2 regions of the Arthrobacter sp. 754 genome follow, and region 2 is predicted to be linked to the other one. Evidence: predicted binding sites of a transcription regulator. Region 2 holds the regulator's gene; the other holds the start of a gene.
What was found. Region 2 encodes Rex, which represses fermentation and respiration genes when NADH is low (regulators of the CRP and FNR family bind a similar motif). Its sites were predicted from a motif close to CTTGTGAANNNNTTCACAAG; they were not measured.

Region 1 (9,534 bases), on a different contig from region 2:
CGCGTTCCAGAAAGCCGAGCGGGTGGACCTGTTCTTCACCTACGTCACCGTGGCCATTGCCATCTCGCTGGTGGTCTACATCTTCGCCCTGAAGAACAAGAAGACCACCCACCTGGACCGCGAGCAGGGCGACGCGTGGAACCGCCCGGCCAAGGACGACGACAAGGACAAGGACCTCCTCAACGCCTAGGACCCCGGGCACAGGCACCAGGCACAGACACCGGGGACGTACGACGGCGGGTGGCCGCCCGCCGTCGTACGCCCACCCCACCGGGACCCTCTGGCAGCTCCTGCAGGTTTTCCCGCGACGCTCTCTCACTTTCGTAAAGAAAGTGAGAGAGGATCGCGGGATTTCTTGCGTTAAGTGGGAGAGCGTCGCGATGAGGGTGGGGACTATATTGGCCCTTGTCAGTTGATCAATCTGTCAGCCCAACGTGATCCCGGGAGTGCGGACTTATGGCCAAGGAACTTGCAACCCAGCTCGTCGAACAACTCCAGGCTGCCGGCGTGCAGCGGATCTACGGGATCGTGGGGGACAGCCTCAACCCGATCGTCGACGCTGTCCGCCAGACCGGCGGTGCCAAGCAGGGCGGGATCGACTGGATCCACGTCCGGCACGAGGAAGCGGCCGCGTTCGCTGCTGCGGCCGAAGCGCAGCTGACCGGCAGGCTCGCGGTCTGCGCCGGCTCCTGCGGCCCGGGAAACCTGCACCTGATCAACGGGTTGTACGACGCCAACCGGTCCGAAGCTCCCGTCCTTGCCATCGCGTCCCATATCCCCAGCAAACAGATTGGCAGCAGCTTCTTCCAGGAAACCCACCCGGACCGGCTCTTCAACGAATGCTCCGTCTATTCGGAGATGATCAGCACCGCCGAGCAGGCTCCTCGGGTGATGCACAGCGCGATCCAGCACGCCCTCGGCCTCGGTGGAGTCGCCGTCGTCACTCTTCCGGGCGACATCGCCGGGCTGGATGCGGTCGGTGAAACGCCGCTGCCCGCGACGTTCCGGCCCGCGCGCCTGGTCCCGGACCAGGCAAGCGTCAGGGACCTCGCCGAGGCCATCAACGGGGCCGGCAAGGTGGCCATCTTTGCCGGGGCCGGCGTGCAGGGCGCCCATGACGAGGTCATTGCCCTGGCCGAACGGATCCACGCCCCGATCGGCCACACGCTCCGCGGCAAGGATTTCATGCAGTATGACAACCCGTACGACATCGGGATGACGGGCCTGCTGGGCTACGGCGCCGCGGCCGAGGGTATCGAGGATGCCGACCTGCTTGTCCTGCTGGGCACCGACTTCCCGTACGACCAGTTCCTTCCCGGGACCCGGACCGCCCAGGTAGACCGGGCCGCGCACAAGCTCGGCCGGCGGACCGACGTCGACGTTGCCGTCCATGGCGACGTGCTGCCCACCCTCGCCGCACTGATGCCCCTGTTGACGCAGAAGAAGAGCCGGCGTTTCCTGGACCGGATGCTCAGGAAGCACGACCGCCTGATGAACAAGGCCGTGGGCGCCTACACGCGCAAGGTGGAGAAGAAGCAACCCATCCACCCCGAGTACGCCGCCTCGTTGCTGGACCAGATCGCCGCGGAGGACGCCATCTTCACGGCCGATACCGGAATGTGCAACGTCTGGACCGCCCGGTACATCAACCCGCTGGGGACCCGCAGGCTGATCGGATCCTTCCTCCATGGCTCGATGGCCAACGCGCTGCCCCATGCCATCGGAGCGCAATTGGCCTATCCCGGGCGCCAGGTCATCTCGGTTTCCGGGGACGGCGGACTGTCGATGCTCCTCGGGGAGCTCATCACGGTGGCCGCCCACAAACTGCCCGTCAACGTGGTGGTGTTCAACAATTCCACGCTGGGCATGGTGAAGCTGGAAATGCTTGTGGACGGGCTGCCGGACTTTGGCGTGGATGTGCCCGACGCCGACTACGCCGCCGTTGCCCGGGCGCTGGGCTTCCATGCGGTCCGTGTCACCGACCCAGCCCGCATCGAAGAGGCGTACCGCGAAGCGTTCGCGCATCCGGGCCCGTCGCTGGTGGAGCTGGTGACGGATCCCTTGGCCCTGTCCCTCCCGCCGAAGATCTCGGGGTCACAGGTCCTGGGCTTCGCCACCGCCATGTCCAAGGTGGTCCTGAACCGGGGAGCCGGGGAAGCGGTCAGCATGGCACGGAGCAACCTGCGGAACATTCCCCGAAGCTAGCTTCGCGCGGCCCGCGGCGTGAGTCCGCCGTCGTCCGTTTCCGAGACCGAAACGACGGCAAACCGTGACCCTACGGGCATCGTCCTGCGGCGGGCAGGCTGGTTGACTCGAGAAGCAGGCGGAGTCCCGCCCGACGTCGGCCAGCCATAAATCAGGGGGAGAAAATGAGGACATTCCGCGCGGCCAGAGCCGCGACCGCCGGTGCACTGGCGGCACTCACCGCGTGTTCGGCGGCGTCGCCCCCGCCGGAGCTGCTGACGGCCGACGGCGTGGAACGGGTTTCGGTGGACCGCGCGGCGTACGCCGCCGAGCTGCGTTCCTTCCGGGCGTCCGCCTTCCGGCTCGGCGAGGCGCTGCTGGCCGACGCCGGCGACGGCTCCAGGGGGAACGTGGTGTCCTCGCCCGCGAGCCTGCTGATTGCCCTGTCGATGCTCCGGGCGGCAGCGTCCGGCGAGACGGCGGCTGAGATGGACAGCGTCCTGAAGTTTCCCGCGGACAATCGCGATGAAGCAATGAACGCTGTGCTCGGCCTACTCGAGAAGTTCGACGGCGACCCCGGTGCGGTGGACGAGGACAACCCGCCGCGGAAGCCGGTCATGCACGCCGCCAACGGGCTGTTTGTGGACAAGGACGTTCCCACGGGGGCTTCGTTCCTGGAGACTTTGGCCCGGCATTATGGGACCGGCGTCTATCCGGTGGACTTCAGCAATGAGGGTGCCACGAAACCGGCCATCGACGCCTGGGTGAACCGGAACACGGGCGGCCGGATCAAGGAGGCCCCGGCAAAGTACGATCCGGACAACACCTTCAGCCTGCTCAATTCCCTGTACTTCGCCTCCGCCTGGAGCGATCCATTCGATCCGAATGCCACCTCCGATCTGCCGTTTACCACCTCCGCCGGGGAGGAAATCGACGTGCCCGCCATGCATAACGAGCTTGGGATGAAGTACGCGGAGGGGGCTGGTTGGAGCGGCGTGGACCTGCCCTACGCTGACGGTTTCGTCATGCGGTTAGTGTTGCCGGGCGCCGGGACCAACCCCGCGGACCGCCCCGCCGCCGCAGCGTTCGACGCGGAGCAACTCGCGGAAATCGCGGACGCCTTTGACGCGGCCCAGCTGGAGTCAGTGCAGATCCAGCTGCCCCGCTGGGACCACGAATCAAGCTTTGACCTGCGGAAGGTCTTTGGGTCCATGGGACTCGTCAGGACCCTGAACACCACTGAGGACTTCAACAACATCCAGCCGCAGATGATGATCACCCAGGCCGCCCAGGCTGCGAACATCACCGTGGCGGAAAAAGGTACTGTTGCCGCCGCCGTCACCCAGATCAACGGAATGGCCACCAGCGCACCGCCGGAACCCGATCGGACCATCGACTTCGACCGGCCGTTCCACTACCAGATCGTGCACGTGGAGACCGGCCTGCCGCTGTTCATGGGAATCGTGGCCGACCCCCGCTCCTGACGCTGTTTAGGGGGCGCCCGGTGGCCAGAGGGTTTGGGAAAATCCTGCAGGAAGTGCCAGAGGGTGCGGGCTGGCTTTTAGCGGGCGCCGCCCTGCCAGAGGGCATCGAACGGGGCGTCCGAGGCAACCCGGTTGCGGATGCCGGCGGTGACGAAGGCCTTGGCGGTCCGGGCTGCCTCCAGCGGCGTGGCGCCTTTGGCCAGCTCGGCCGTCACTGCCGCGGCAAGTGAGCAGCCTGCACCGGACACGGCAACCTCGCCCACCTTGGGCACGCTGAGGACCTCGAGGGTCTCGCCGTCGTAGTAGACGTCGACGGCGTCAGGGCCTGCCAGCCGAACGCCGCCCTTGGCGAGTACTGCGGCGCCGCTGAGCTCGTGGATGCGGATGGCTGCGGTTTTGAGGGACTCGACGTCGGTGATCGCCAGGCCGGACAGCGACTCCGCCTCGAAGTGGTTGGGCGTGACGAACGTGGCCAGCGGCAGGATCTGGGCCTTCAGGGCAAGGTCGGTGTCCAGCGCATGGCCTGGCTCCTGGCCCTTGCAGATGAGCACCGGATCCAGGACCACATGGCGGAAACCTGCGCCCGAAAGAGCGTCCGCAACGGTGCTGATGGTCGCAGGGCTGCCCAGCATGCCGATCTTCACCGCGTCCAGGACCGGCCCATACGCCGCCGTCGTGGCTTCCAGCTGGTCCGCGATTACCTGCTGGTCCACCGGCACAAAGCGGTGGTTCCAGTTGTCGTTCGGATTGAACGAAACGATGCACGTCAGGTTGGCGATGCCGAAGACGCCCAACTCCTGGAACGTCTTCAGATCGGCTTGGGCGCCGGCGCCGCCCGTGGCTTCGGAGCCCGCAATAGTCAGGACGACCGCGGGAGCAAGGGCGGGAGTATCGGCTGGGGACTGGGAGTCAGTTGAAGCGAAAGTCATGGTTCCATCCTGCCATCCGGACATGCCACGGAACTGAACATGTTCAGAACATGGTTGCGCCTGTTCGGTGGGAGAATGGCGTGACAGTGCTAATACAGCCGGTGTCACGCACGATCCCCTGGATGGTGCGCAGACCCGAGCGAACCACTACGAAACGGAATCCCCATGCCTTCGCCCTCAGGCCCTGACGCCCTGAACCTCGCCGACTCCGCACGGACGGCGCCGAAATTCGCATCCATCGGATCGCCCTACTTCGGCATCATGCTGGCCGTTATGGCCGTAGTGCTGATCCTGTCCAACATCGGCGCATCCAAGGGTGTGGCGATCGGCCCGATCATCACCGACGGCGGGTTCTTCCTGTTCCCCTTGGCCTACATCCTTGGCGATGTGATCAGCGAGGTCTACGGCTTCAAGGTGGCCCGCAAAGCCATTTTCACCACCTTCGCATTGTCGGTCTTCGCCTCCGTCTGCTACTGGATCATCATTGCCCTGCCCGGCTTCGACGATGAGTTCGGCACATCCAAGCAGGCTGCCCTCGAGGGCGCGCTTGGCCCGGTTCCGCAGATTGTCCTCGCCTCGCTGCTGGCGTTCCTCGCGGGCCAGACCATCAACTCGTGGATCCTGGTGAAGATGAAGGCCCGCACCGGGGAGAAGTCCCTGTGGGCGCGCATCATGGGCTCGTCCGTCGCCGGCGAGTTCGTGGACACCCTGATCTTCTGCAGCATCGCCGCCTCCGTCATCGGCATCACAGACTTCGGCATGTTCGTGAACTACGTGGTGGTGGGCTTCGTCTACAAAACCCTCGTGGAGTTCCTGTTCGTGCCGGTGACGTCCTTGGTGATCGGCTGGATCAAGAAGCGCGAACCGAGCTACGGCGTACCGACCTCGGCCGTGACGAACGCCGCGTAACTGCTGCCTAACCCTGCCGCCGCTCCGTTTCGACGGTTCCCTGCGCACACGACGTTCGCCGACGTCGAGTGTGCAGGGAACCAGCGAAATGGACGGACCCTAGGCTGCTGCTTGCCTCCGGAGGGCCTGGAGCACGGTCATCTTGAACTCCTGTTCGCGGAAGAGGTGTTTCCACTCGACCCGGATGAAGGTCCAGCCGAGGGCCATCAAGGCCTTTTCGCGCTGGCGTTCGGCGAAGATGGCCTCGTCCGTGGGCTGGTAGTCGAAGTACTTCACCTTGCCGTCAAATTCCAAGGCCACTTTCCTGTCCCGCCAGGCGAAGTCAAGGCGGTGCTGGCCCTCCGCCGACCTTACGACCACCTGAAGTTCAGGCTGCTCGATGCAGAGCCGTTGGAGAAGCTCGCGGGAGAGCGTTTCGCCAGGAGATTCGGACCGGGCATCGCTGTTTTCGATGGCCCGGCGAAGTGCCAGGACTCCGTTCCTTCCAGCCAATGCAGAGCACATGGTCCGCAGCTTCTCCACATCCGCGCCCTTCCGCAAACCGTGGTCCATCAAGATCAAGGACTGCCTGTAGTTCAGCATGAGGCAGCAATCCACGACGGTCCGCTCCAGCGACGTGCAGGGCAGACCATCCACGAAGATGACGGCTCCGGCCTCCAGTGTCCGCGTGTGTGCCACCACGTCTTTGCCGTGGGATACACGCGAGGGGCATGTCTGCTGCGTGATGTGGACGAGATCGTCGACATCCCACAGGTACAGCCCATGGAGCCGGGCGGCCGAGGTGTGGCTGTACACAAAGCCGCCGCCCGACGTCGTCAGCGTTCCATGGGCATGTGCGGCGATCAGTTGGCGGCTCCGCACCCAGGGCTTCTGATTCGCCCAGATGCTGCTGCGGATATAGCAGCCGCGTCTGAGCCGCACCAGTTCCTGAGACCGGACCAATGCAGCGATGGCCCGTGCGTTGAGGCCTGCCTCCAGCAGCTGCCCGGTCCGCCACAGGCCCACTCCAACCGGAAGACCGCGGGTAGTTTCCTTTGCCATGGGCCCCAGCCTCCGCCGGCCGCCCTGGCCGCGGCTAGACCGTGGAGTTGGTATGTGGACAAGCCCGGTTCGACGGTTCCCTGCGCACACGATGTTCGCAGCCGTCGAGTGCGCAGGGAACCGTCGAAATGGCGCGGAGGGGGCCAGAGGCGGCGCACGCTCAGGAGTAGTACTGCGCCAGGGTCTCGGCTTTGAAGTCGAAGAAGGTGCCGGACTCGATGGCCAGCCGGGCGTCGTCCACCATCTTCACCACAAAGCGCTCGTTGTGGATGGAGATCAGCGTGGCCGAGAGCATTTCCTTGGCCTTGTAGAGGTGGTGGATGTACGCGCGGGAGTAGTTGGCGCAGGCGTAGCAGTCGCACCCTTCCTGCAGCGGCCCGAAGTCGCGCTTGTACTTGGCGCCGGAGAGGTTGTACCGGCCGGTGGGGGTGTAGAACGCGGAGTTGCGGGCCACCCGGGTGGGCGAGACGCAGTCAAAGGTGTCCGCGCCGTTTTCGATGGCGGTGAAGATGTCGTCCGGTTCGGAGATGCCCAGCAGGTGGCGTGGCTTGTCCTCCGGCAGTTCCTCGTTGCACCAGCGGACAATCGTGCCCAGGTTCTCCTTTTCCAGCGCCCCGCCGATCCCGTAGCCGTCGAAGTCCATGGCGCCGAGGTCCCTGCAGGCCTTGCGGCGCAGGTCCTCGTACTGGGCGCCCTGGATGACGCCGAAGAGGGCCTGGTACGGCTTGCCCACCCGGGACGAGGTCAGCCGGAAATGCTCCTCGAGGCAGCGCAGGGCCCAGAGCCTGGTGCGCTCCAGCGATTCTTCCTGGTAGCCGCGGGAGTTCTGGAGGGTGGTCAGCTCGTCGAAGGCGAACATGATGTCAGCGCCGATCTGGTGCTGGACCCGCATGGAGATCTCCGGGGAGAAACGGTGCCGGTCACCGTTCAGGTGCGACTTGAACCACACGCCGTCGTCGTCAATATGGGCGAGGCGTTCCTTGCCGGGGGCCACGGCGTCGTCGGGTCCGGCCGCGCCCGCGGCAGCAATCGTCTTCATGTCAATGACCTTCTTGAAACCCGAGCCCAGGCTCATCACCTGGAACCCGCCGGAGTCCGTGAAGGTGGGCCCGGACCAGTTCATGAAGGCGCCCAGCCCGCCGGCCTCGTCAAGGACATCCGCGCCCGGCTGCAGGTACAGGTGGTAGGCGTTGGCCAGAAGCGCCTGCGCGCCGAGTTCCGCCATGGATTCGGGCAACACGGACTTCACGGTGGCCTTGGTCCCGACGGCGATGAAAGCGGGCGTCCGGATCTCGCCGTGCGGAGTGGTGATGGTGCCCGTACGGCCCAGGAACCCGCCGCCGTTGGCGGCCTCCTGGGCGGACGACGGCGGGCAACGCTCGGCCAGCCGGGTGCCAACGGTGAAAGAAAACTGTGACTGGTCAGCAGCCGCCGCAGGAGCCGCCCCGGGAGGGGGCGTCGCGGCGGCGGGCAGGGCAGAGGCAGGGTTGGCTGGCACGGTTCCAGTGTGTCAGCAAACAGCGCCGATCCTTCAGTGGGCCGCCTCCGTTGCGGGGTAGTTCTCAGTCCGCCAGCCCTCCCAGAGCGAGCTGATGGACTCCAGCTTGTGCGCGCCGAGATCGTACGTGGAAGCGATCACCAGGGCGCCGCCGTGGGGCCTGATGTTCTCGATGACAGGCTGGTCCGCCACGATCAGCAGGCCGTCGCCGTGCTCCGCGTAACTGTGGACGGTAAGCCCCACCTGGTGGTTGCTGCGGTACCAGACCTTGCCCGTGATCTCCTCGCCGGTGGCCAGCGTCAGTCCGTACTTCTCGCCGGGCTTGGGCACGTCCGCAAGTCCCAGTTTCTCGATGACGGAGCCGGGTGTGCCCGGAAACTCGAAGAACAGGGTGTGCCTCTTGCCGTGGGGGTGGTGTTCCAGGGCGAAGCGGAGTTGCTGGAGGAAGGTCAGCCAGCCCTGCGTGATGTCCTCGTCCCAGGCCGCCCACTCCGAATTGTGGTCCAGGGCCGCCCGCGTGACACTGACCAAAGTACCGCCGGGCACCGGCTTCAGGTCGAAAACGTCCCCGCCGTGGGTGGTCAGGCTGGTGTGGTCCGGGGCTTCGACCACGTCCTTATGGAAGTAGATCTCATTGATCTCGGCCGCGAGTTCATCGGCCTCCCAGCCGTGCCACTGCGCTACTTTGGCCGGTTCGCGCAGCATGGTCCAAACCTGCGGCGCATCAGCATTGATCACTACGCTCAGATTGTTCGTCATAGCCCGAATGTACAACTCCGGCACAGCCGAAGGGTAGGGGCTAATGCCCTCAGCCCGGCAGCTCAGGCCCTGACGGCCTCGAGTTCGTTGCTGATCCGGCGCTGGAGTTCGCCGTCGCCAATGGATTCGGACCCGCCGTGGGCCCGCAGGAAGAGCAGGGACTCAAGGCGCAGCAGCCTCCACTCCCGCTCGGCCTCGTGGTTCGAGTTGTCGATGGAGCGGAAGATTTCTTTGTCGTACAGGTTCGGCTCGTTCAGGGAGCGCTGGCGGATCTTGGCGTTCATCCGGGCCTTGAACGGGTCCGTTTCCTGGCTCTCCGGAGCGCGCAGCATCTTTTCGTACACCTCGGCGCGTTCCTCCTGCCGGTCCTGGCGGCAGATGTAGCTGGAGAGGGCAAGCGATGCTTCCACGGACGCCCATCTGCCCGGGTTTCCGTCGAACGGCAGGACGTTGAGCAGGTCAGCCACCGCCAGCGCACCGTCGGGGTCCTTGAGGGTGATGAACAGTTCGTGGGCAAGGTCGCTGAGGTCCTTGAGGCAGCTCCCGGACTTGAAGTTGATGCCCTTGGTCAGCTTGTCCGCCAACAGCAGCACCCCGACGGCATCCGGATGGGCTTCGGCGGCAGCCTCCACCACCGCTTCCGGGGTGCCCTGCGGCGTTGGGATGCGTGCGAGGTCGGCTGCGGAGGGCCCGCTCACCGCGGGCGGGATGGCAGGCAGAGGAGGTACGA
Region 2 (9,534 bases):
CAGCTTCGACTCCGGCGACGTCAACCGTGACGGCCACGTCCGCGGCGAAGACTTCTTCGACGTCGAGAAGTTCCCGGAAATCTCCTTCGTCTCCAACGGCCTCGTAGCCAAGGGCAACAGCTACGAGCTGACCGGCGACCTCACCATCAAGGGCGTCACCCGTCCCGTTTCGCTCGAGACCGAGTTCAACGGCGTTGCCGTGGACCCGTTCGGCATGACCCGCGCCGGCGTTTCCGCCGAGACCACCATCAGCCGCAAGGACTTCGGTCTGACCTGGAACGCCGTACTGGAAGCCGGCGGCGTGCTGGTCAGTGACAAGGTTGCCATCAACCTGGAGCTGGCGTTCATCGCCCCCGCAGCATAGTTCTTCCGTTCTGACAGAACCCCGGCCGCCAGGCTTCCCTAGGGATCCTGGCGGCCGGGGTTCTGTGTTTGGGTCCCGTTTTGGGTCCCGCTTACCGGCGGTTTCCGAACGCCACATGAACGTGCGGTGCACCGGAGGTGGCCCGGAACGCCTGGCAACCGTCTGAGGTGCGAAAACTGCGCCGCAATGGCACGCTGCGGGACCCGCCGGAGGTACGGTGGAGGTAAGCCGTACTGGGGGCAGGGCCAGTTGACTGTACCCAGCAGCCGAACTGATATCCGACCTGCAAAGGACCGCTCATGAGCACCCCCTCCGTCCCGCCTCCCGTTCCGAATGAACCCGAGCCCGGCAACCAGCCGCCGGCTCCCCGCTACGGCGAGAACAGCCCGCAGTTTGGGCAGCCGACTCCCCCGGCTGCCCCGCAGTACGGGCAGAACGCGCCCCAGTTCGGGCAGAATGCACCGCAGTACGGGCAAAACGCACCGCAGTACGGGCAGAACGCGCCGCAGTACGGCCAGAACGCACCGCAGCCGCCGGCATACGGCCAGCAGCCGTATGGCCAGTCCCCCTACGCCCAGTACCCCTCCGAAATGCCCCAGGCCTCGGGATCCGCCGGGGTTCCGCAGCTGGTTAACATCTCGTTCTGGCTGCTGATTGCTTCCGCCGCCATCTTCGTCATTTCCATGCTCCTGGGCATCGGTTCCCTCGACGATCCACGGATGCGGAGCACGTTCGAGGACACCATGCGCAGCAGCGGCGGCGCAGGCGCGGACGTAACGTACGACGACCTCCGCGGAGTGATCGCCGGAACGCTCGTGGTCTTTGCCATCATCGGCGCTGCACTCTACGCCCTGGTGGCCATCTTCATCCGCAAGGGCAAGAACTGGGCCCGGATCCTGGGGACGGTTTTTGCCGCATTGTCCGTCTTCAGCCTCTTCCAGGTGCCTAGCCTTGCCACTCTGGGAACGCTGGCAGGGATCGTCGCAATCGTCCTGCTGTACCTGCCCGCCGCGGCCCCGTACTTCCGCCCGCAGCAGCCGTTCGCGAACCCCTACGGCACTCCGGGCAACCCCTACGGCCAGTAAGCCCCACCCCACTCCAGACGCTCTGGCACAACCTGCAAGAAAAACAGTGACGCTCTTTCACTTCCTGCAGGAAAAGCCCTAACGCTCTATCACTCTCTTGAGGAAAGTGATAGAGCGTCGTGGTTTGGGCGACAGGGAGTGAAAGAGCGTTTGGGGAATAGCTGCAGGATCTGCCAGAGCGTCTGGGGCAGTGCCGGGCGGACCTAGGCGGTCTGTTCCGGGGTCTGCGCCCGTTGTGCGTGGTAGGCCAGAATCTGCAGTTCGGTGGCCATGTCCACCTTGCGGAGGTTGACGCCGTCCGGCACCTGCAGCATCACGGGGGCGAAACTCAGGATGCTGTGGACACCAGCGGCCACCACGCGGTCGCAGATCTTCTGCGCCACTGCGGCGGGCAGTGCCAGGACCACCATGTTTGCGCCGGTGCGGTGCAGGACTGTTTCGAGGTCTGCAACGTCACTCACCCGCAGCCAGCCCACTTCATTGCCCACCACCATCTGGTCGGCGTCGAATATTGCCACGACGTCGAAGCCCCTGGACTCGAATCCGCCGTAGCGGGCGAGGGCCTTGCCCAGGTTGCCGGCGCCGACAATGGCGACCTTCCAGTCGTGGGTCAGTCCGAGGGCGGCGGAAATGTGGCGGCTCAGGTACTGCACTTCGTAGCCGACTCCACGTGTGCCGTAAGAGCCAACGTGGGAAAGGTCCTTGCGGAGGGTTGAGGAGCTGACGCCGGATGCTTCCGCCAGGGACTCCGAAGATACCCGCTCCACCCCCTCCGAAAGCAGGGTGTTCAGTGCGCGCAGGTAGATGGTCAGCCGGGCCACTGCCGCCGGCGGAATCTGTTTGGCGGGGTCAGGGCTATGCACCGTCCCGGCTGGGGACACAGCTGCGGGAACCACCGGGAACGAGTCCAGTGAAGTCACTTTCCCCTCCATCCCATCGCGTTGTGCCTCCACTCTAGAGCCCCGCCGCCGGTGCCAACAAAGCCGGGGCCATCCTGCGTAACCGCCCTCTTACCGGGCCATGGCACGTTGCAGGACCCGTTCAAGCCGGATTTCGTCAATCTTCCAGAAGTCGCGCTGGACCCCGTCCACCAGGAGCACCGGAATTTCCTCGGCGTACCGCTCCCGCAGTTCCGGCAACTGGTCCACCGACTGCTCCGTCCACCCAAGTCCCAGGGCGGCAGTTACCCGTTCGACGGCGTCGCGGGCGTCTGCGCACAGGTGACAGTCGGCTTTGGTGATGAGCACTATCTCCGGTTTTGCCATGCTTTAACCGTATCCCCCTTTGGGCGGGACCGCGGGGCGGCCGGCGGCGTCCCGGGCATTGACTAGACTCGTGGACATGCCCGAGGAGATGTACGTCGCTGTGCTCACGCAGCCGGATGCGTTGCCGCAGACCGCTGAAGCCGCCTTCTTCGACGTCGACAACACCCTCATGCGGGGCGCCAGCCTGTTCCACGTGGCCCGGAAGATGCACCAGCGCGGCGCCTTCACCCTGATGCAGGCTGCCGGATTCGCCTGGAAGCAGTTCAAGTTTGTGGCCCGCGGCGAAAACATGGATGACGTTCACGCCGTCCGCGATTCTGCCCTCACCCTTGCCGAGGGCATCACCGTGGAGGACGTCAAGGCGCTGGGCGAAGAGGTCTATGACGAGATGATTGCCTCCAGGATCTGGCCCGGAGCCAAGGCCCTGGCGCAGCAGCACCTCCGCGTGGGCCGGCGCGTCTGGCTGGTTACGGGGACCCCCATCGAGGTTGCCGCCGTCATCTCCACCCGGCTTGGCCTCACCGGTGCGCTGGGCACCGTGGGCGAGATCGCCAACGGCATGTATACCGGCCGGCTGGTGGGCGACATCCTCCATGGCTCGGCCAAGGCCGTAGCCGTCCAGGAGCTCGCCGACGCCGAGGGCCTGGACCTGAAGCGGTGCTGGGCCTACAGCGACTCATACAACGACATCCCGCTGCTGACCCTCGTGGGGCACCCGGTGGCCATCAACCCGGACGCCAGGCTCCGCCGCCACGCCCGTGACAACAACTGGCCGGTCTATGATTTCCGTTCAGGCCGCCGCGCCGCCACCCTGGGGCTCAAGGCGGCCACAGCCTGCGGCGCCGTTTACGGCCTCTGGCGCGGCTTCGCCCGAATCCGCGGACCCCGGGCCTAGTCGGCCTTGCCCGGCCGCGGTGGTTCGCGTAGGAGCGCATCGCCGCCGATCGCGGGACAGAGGTCGCTCAGCGACCGCCGGGCCGCCTATCGGTGGTGTCTAAGCGACGGCGAAGCGCCGTTGCCGGGCAGACAAACAAAAATGCCCGCCGCCTCGGAAGGCAACGGGCATTTCGCGCTGAGAGAGGTATCTCTACTTCTTATTGCGGCGCTGGTGACGGGTCTTGCGAAGCAGCTTGCGGTGCTTCTTCTTGGCCATACGCTTGCGACGCTTCTTAATAACTGAACCCACGAAAGTTCCTCACAAACTAGATGCAGTACCTGTCTGATGGAACTGGTCCGTGAGCAGAGCTACAGACTGAAACAACTGACAGATTCTTACAATGACGTAAAACGTTCCTTAACAGGGTACCGCTTCTTTGCGGCGCCTACTGACCGCGGCCTTCCAGGGCCGAAAACCAGCGACTTGTGTGCGGTGCCTGTTGCCTGATCCGCGTCGGTGCTGATCAGGCGGTTTCGGAGTGGCCGTCCACGACAGCACCCTTAAGGTACTGTTCGACGGCGCTCTCCGGCACGCGGTACGACCGGCCGAAACGCACTGCAGGCATTTCCCCGGAATGGACCAACCGGTAAACGGTCATTTTGGAGACGCGCATGACCTCGGCCACTTCGGCGACGGTCAGGAACTTCGCGTTCGAGAAGTTCTGTTCTGCGGACATTTCCCTATTCCTTTGCTGACGGATGACGTGCATTGACCCCAGCTGTGTTCCATTGCGGTGTGCCGATGCTGAGCCATCCACCAACCATGTGATAGATACTCTAGAGGTTCATGGGGCTGTAGTGAAAGTATTGCGGGCAATCATTCCGCCGACCGTCGCTTCCGCGCGGAGGCTGCCAGCTGGTTGAGGACCGAAACAGACACGTCCCAGTCCATGCACGCGTCGGTGACGCTCTGCCCGTAGACCAGTTCGGACTGTCCGGCCGCATGTTCGGCGACGTCCAGGTTCTGGGCCCCGCCCACCAGGAAGCTCTCCAGCATGACCCCTGCGATGGCGTGTGCCGACTGGCCCCCGTCCTCCAGTTGGGCACCGATCTCCAAGGCCACTTCCGCCTGCCGGTGGTGACTCTTGCCGCTGTTGGCGTGGCTGGCGTCCACGATAAGCCGGGGGTTCAGCGCCTTTGCAGTGAGCTTGGCGGAGGCGCTTTCGACGTCGGCAGCCGAGTAGTTGGGCCCCTTGCGTCCGCCACGGAGGATCACGTGGGTGTCCGGATTTCCGGCCGTGGCCACCAGCGCTGCCCGGCCCTCGCCGTCGATCCCCAGGAAAGCCTGGGCGGCGCCGGCGGCACCGCAGGCGTCGATCGCCACCTGCAGGTCGCCGTCGGTCCCGTTCTTGAAGCCGATGGGCATGGACAGGCCGGAGGCCAGCTGGCGGTGGATCTGGCTTTCGGTGGTGCGGGCTCCGATTGCTCCCCATGAGATCAGGTCTGCCATGTACTGGGGGCTGATGGGCTCGAGGAATTCGGTGGCGGTGGGCAGTCCGAGGGCGGTGACCTGCTGGAGGAACCGGCGTGCGGCCCGGAGCCCGGTTTCCATGTCGTGGCTGCCGTCCAGGCGCGGATCGTTGATCAGGCCCTTCCAGCCCACGGTGGTGCGCGGCTTTTCGAAGTACGCCCGCATCACGATCAGGAGGTCTTCCTTGTGCTTCTCCGCTTGGCTCACCAGCCGGCGGGCGTACTCCAGGCCAGCTTTGGGATCGTGGATGGAGCAGGGCCCCACGATGACCAGCAGCCGGTCGTCCACGCCGTCCATGATGGCGCGGACCTCATCGCGGCCGCGTTCGACGACGTCCGTCACACGGGCGTCCAGCGGCAGCTCGGCGATGAGTTCCTGGGGCGTGGGCAGGGGCGTGAATTCACTGACACGCAGGTTGGACGTGGATTTGGCTGCAGCTGCGCCTGCCTGTGCGTCGGCGGGAGTGGCGGTGATGGCTGGTGCGGTGCTCATGTGGGGTCCTGTTCCGGAGAGGAAGCGGGCCCGAATTCAGAACCCGCCGGGAAATGGCGAAGGGCAGAGAATGATCTCTGCCCTGTTGGCTCTGAAGGTGATTGGATGCGTGTCAGTTAGACGCGGGCCCCTCCAGAGCCAACGAAAAATACGCATACCAACGGTTTGTCATAGCCACACCATAACCACGCCCCGCGTCCCGGGCAAAATCCGGCCAGGTGGCGGCGTCACACAGGCTCAGCCCAGGAGCTTGCGGAGGAACTGCAACTGCTTAATCCAGTGGTGCTCCTGGCCGCCCTCGTGGTTGTTGAACCGGTAGACCTCGATGTCCTTGGCGGCCCCGGTCCCTGACGCGCCGCCGGCTCCTGCCCCGTAGGCGTTAAAGCTGGCGAAAACGGTGGACGGCGGGCAGATATCGTCCATCTGCGCCGCTGAGTACAGGGCGGGTACCGTGGCCCAGCGGGCCAGGTTGACGCCGTCGAAGTAGTTCAGCACGTCCAGGATGGGCTCGTACCGTTCACGGTGCCGGGCCAGGAAGGCCGCGATCTCGGGGTAGGGGCCCCTGGGCGTGATGTCGGTGGCGCGTGGGAAGTCCTGCAGGAAGGGGACGTCGGGCAGCGCGGCGATCACGCCGTCGAGCCTTCCGGCCACCAGCCCGGCTGTGGCCACAACGATGCCGCCGCCCTGGCTGACGCCGGCGAGGACCACGCGTGAGGAGTCCACCTCCGGGTGCGACTGGGCGGCTTCCACCGCGCGGAAGGCGTCCACGTAGACCCGGCGGTAGTAATAGTCCTCGCGGCTGCCCACTCCCCTGGTCATCAGGCCGGCATAGTTCACCTCGCCCGCGGACGGATGCGGGTCAGGGGTGTTGCCGAGCGTCCCGCCGTACCCCTGCCCCCTGGTGTCCATGATGAACTGCGCGTACCCGGCCTGGGCCCATTTGGTGTCCTGGTTGACCAGTCCGCGCCCGCCCGAGTAGCCCACGTAATGAACGACGACGGGGAGCGGGGTTCCGGGGGCACGGTTCGCCGGGAGGTGGAGCCAGCCTTTGATTGGCGCCCCGCCGTAGCCGTTGAACGTGACGTCGAACGTGTCGATGACGGTCAGGTAGTTCTCCACCGGCTCGAAGATGGCTTTCAGCGGGAATGCGCGGGCCTCGTCAATGGTGCTGTCCCAGAAGGCCTGCAGGTCAGCGGGCGGGGTGACGGCCGAGGTGTAATCGCGCAGCTGGTCAAGGGGGAGGTCGAAGAGGGGCATGGGAGGGCGGGGTCCTTTCTAAAGACGAAAAGAGTCTAGAGCCGGGCGAGCTGCGGCGTGAACGTTTGCAGCGCGTGGCTGTTGACCACCAGTTCCCGCATTTCCTTGAGCCCTCCGGTGACGTGCCCGGCGGTGCGGGCCTGGACCAGGATGTTGCCGAGGGCTGTGGCTTCGACTGGTCCTGCCACGACGCGTTTGCCGGTGGCGTCGGCTGTGAGCTGGCAGAGCAGCCGGTTCTGTGAGCCGCCTCCTACTACATGGACCACGTCGACCGGCTGGTCGGCGAGGCGTTCGGCGTCGCGGATGGTGCGGGCGTAGCCGGCGGCGAGGCTGTCCATGATGCAGCGGGTAATTGCCGCGGGGTCATCCGGCAGGATGTCTCCGGTGCGGCGGGCCGCGGAGCGGATCCGCTCCGGCATGTTGTCCGGGGCGATGAAGTAGGGATCGTCGGGGTTGATCTGCGGCCCGCCCGGGGGCAGTGCCGCGGCGGCGGTCAGCAGCGCTGTCAGTTCCGGGGTGAAGCCCTCGGCTGCCCAGGTCCGCTGGCATTCGGTGAGCAGCCAGAGGCCGCCCATGTTGCGGAGGTAGCGGATGGTGCCGTCCACGCCGCGTTCGTTGGTGAAATTCGCTGCCCGGCTGGCCTCGGTCAGGACCGGGTGCTTCAGCTCCAACCCCACCAGGGACCAGGTGCCGGAGGAGATGTAGGCGAAGTTGCTCTCCTGGGCGGGGACGGCGGCGACGGCGGACGCGGTGTCGTGCGAGCCGACGGCCACCACGTTCGTGCCGGCGGGCAGGCCAATGCGGGACGCGATCTCCGGCAGCAGGGTGCCGACGGTTTCGCCGGGTTCGATCAGCGGTGGGAACAGCTTTGTGGGCAGGCCCAGGGCGCTGAGGAATTCCGTGGCCCACTCCCCTGCCACGGCGTCGAACAGGCCGGTGGTGGAGGCGTTGGTGGACTCGGTGCGGCGCTGCCCGGTCAGGAGGAAGGCGATCAGGTCCGGGATCAGAAGCGCCTGCAGCCCGGCCAGGTCCGGCTCGGTGGCCAGCTGATACAGGGTGTTGAACTGCAGGAACTGCAGCCCGGTAGTGCCGTAGAGGCGGGCCGGGTCCAGTCTTTTGTGGACGGGTGCGACGGCGGCGCGGCTGCGGTCATCGCGGTAGCTGTACGGCTGCGCGGTGAGCGCGCCTTTGGCGTTGACCAGGCCGTAGTCCACCGCCCAGGTGTCGATGCCGATGCTGGTGATGGTTTCGTTCTTGGCTGCCGCGACCGTGGCGGCGGCGGCCAGGCCTTTGAGTACCTCAGCGAACAGGGCGTCGAAGTTCCAGCGGAGGCCGCCGTCGAGCTCCACCACACCGTTGGGGAAACGGTGCACCACTTCCAGTTCGACGCCGGAACTGCTCACGCGGCCCAGGATGACCCGGCCCGAGGACGCGCCAATGTCCACGGCGGCGAAAACGCTGCCGGCAAAGACCTGGCCGGAGGGGCCAGCGGCGGACACCGCCCCGGCGGTGGCCGGGACGGTGTTCGCGGTTGCTTCGGTGGTGCTCATCGGAGGAAGGCTGCTGCCACACCGGCGTCCACGGGGATGTGGAGTCCGGTGGTATGGGACAGTTCGGCGCTGGTGAGGACCGCGGCGGCGTTGGCCACGTGCTCGGGCAGGACCTCGCGTTTGAGCAGGGTCCGCTGGGCGTAGTACTTGCCCAGTTCCTGCTCGTCCACGCCATAGACAGCAGCGCGTTTGGCGCCCCAGCCGCCGGCGAAGATCCCGGAGCCGCGGACCACGCCGTCGGGGTTGATGCCGTTGACGCGGATGCCGTGCTCACCGAGTTCTGCTGCGAGCAGGCGGACCTGGTGGGCCTGGTCTGCCTTGGTAGCGGAGTAGGCGATGTTGTTCGGGCCGGCGAAGACAGAGTTCTTGGAGGAGATGTAGATGACGTCCCCGCCCATTTCCTGGGCGATCATGACCTTCGCGGCGGCCTTGGAAACCAGGAACGAGCCCTTGGCCATGACGTTGTGCTGGAGGTCCCAATCCTTCTCGGTGGTTTCCAGCAGCGGCTTGGAGATGGACAGCCCGGCGTTGTTGACCACGAGGTCCAGCCCGCCGAAGGCAAGCACGGCGGCGTCGATAGCGGCGGAGACCTGGGCCTCGTCCGTGACGTCTGCCTGGACACCGATGGCGACGTCCGCGCCGCCGAGTTCCGCGGCGACGGCCTGGGCGTTCTCAAGGTTGAGGTCGGCGATGACCACGCACGCGCCGTCGGACGCCAACCGGGTGGCGATCGCTTTGCCGATGCCCGACGCCGCACCGGTCACCAGGGCGATGCGGGTGGCGTGGGACTTGGGCTTGGGCAGGCGGGCCAGTTTGGCTTCCTCCAGCGCCCAGTACTCGATCCGGAACTTCTCGGATTCCTCGATCGGGGCGTAGGTGGAGATCGCCTCGGCACCGCGCATGACGTTGATGGCGTTGATGTAGAACTCGCCGGCAACGCGGGCGGTCTGCTTGTTCGCACCGTAGGAGAACATGCCCACGCCGGGGATCAGGACGATGGCCGGGTCCGCGCCGCGCAAAGCAGGGCTATCCGGGGTCGCGTGGCGGTCGTAGTAGGCCTGGTAATCCGTCCGGTACTCCGCGTGGAGTTCCTTGAGCCGGGTAATGGAGTCCT

Region 1: ABIA70_RS12680 (queuosine precursor transporter) is a predicted target of Rex. The motif match lies at 4,628-4,647, and genes of this name have one in related genera.

Annotation. Positions count from the first base shown of each region.
Region 1 covers NZ_JBEPSC010000004.1:123,571-133,104, reverse strand. The annotation lists gene ABIA70_RS12700 (MFS transporter) at 1-190, shown strand, start outside; gene ABIA70_RS12695 (pyruvate dehydrogenase) at 457-2,205, shown strand; gene ABIA70_RS12690 (serpin family protein) at 2,370-3,668, shown strand; gene ABIA70_RS12685 (hydroxymethylpyrimidine/phosphomethylpyrimidine kinase) at 3,746-4,597, opposite strand; gene ABIA70_RS12680 (queuosine precursor transporter) at 4,763-5,506, shown strand; gene ABIA70_RS12675 (hypothetical protein) at 5,606-6,547, opposite strand; gene tgt (tRNA guanosine(34) transglycosylase Tgt) at 6,708-8,045, opposite strand; gene ABIA70_RS12665 (SRPBCC family protein) at 8,079-8,804, opposite strand; gene ABIA70_RS12660 (DUF6707 family protein) at 8,867-9,534, opposite strand, start outside.
Region 2 covers NZ_JBEPSC010000001.1:1,138,587-1,148,120, forward strand. The annotation lists gene ABIA70_RS05410 (YceI family protein) at 1-364, shown strand, start outside; gene ABIA70_RS05415 (heme-copper oxidase family protein) at 664-1,449, shown strand; gene ABIA70_RS05420 (redox-sensing transcriptional repressor Rex) at 1,653-2,369, opposite strand; gene ABIA70_RS05425 (glutaredoxin family protein) at 2,460-2,714, opposite strand; gene ABIA70_RS05430 (HAD family hydrolase) at 2,791-3,609, shown strand; gene ABIA70_RS05435 (30S ribosomal protein bS22) at 3,802-3,900, opposite strand; gene ABIA70_RS05440 (helix-turn-helix domain-containing protein) at 4,115-4,327, opposite strand; gene ABIA70_RS05445 (3-deoxy-7-phosphoheptulonate synthase) at 4,468-5,613, opposite strand; gene ABIA70_RS05450 (acetylxylan esterase) at 5,851-6,870, opposite strand; gene ABIA70_RS05455 (rhamnulokinase) at 6,906-8,420, opposite strand; gene ABIA70_RS05460 (bifunctional aldolase/short-chain dehydrogenase) at 8,417-9,534, opposite strand, start outside.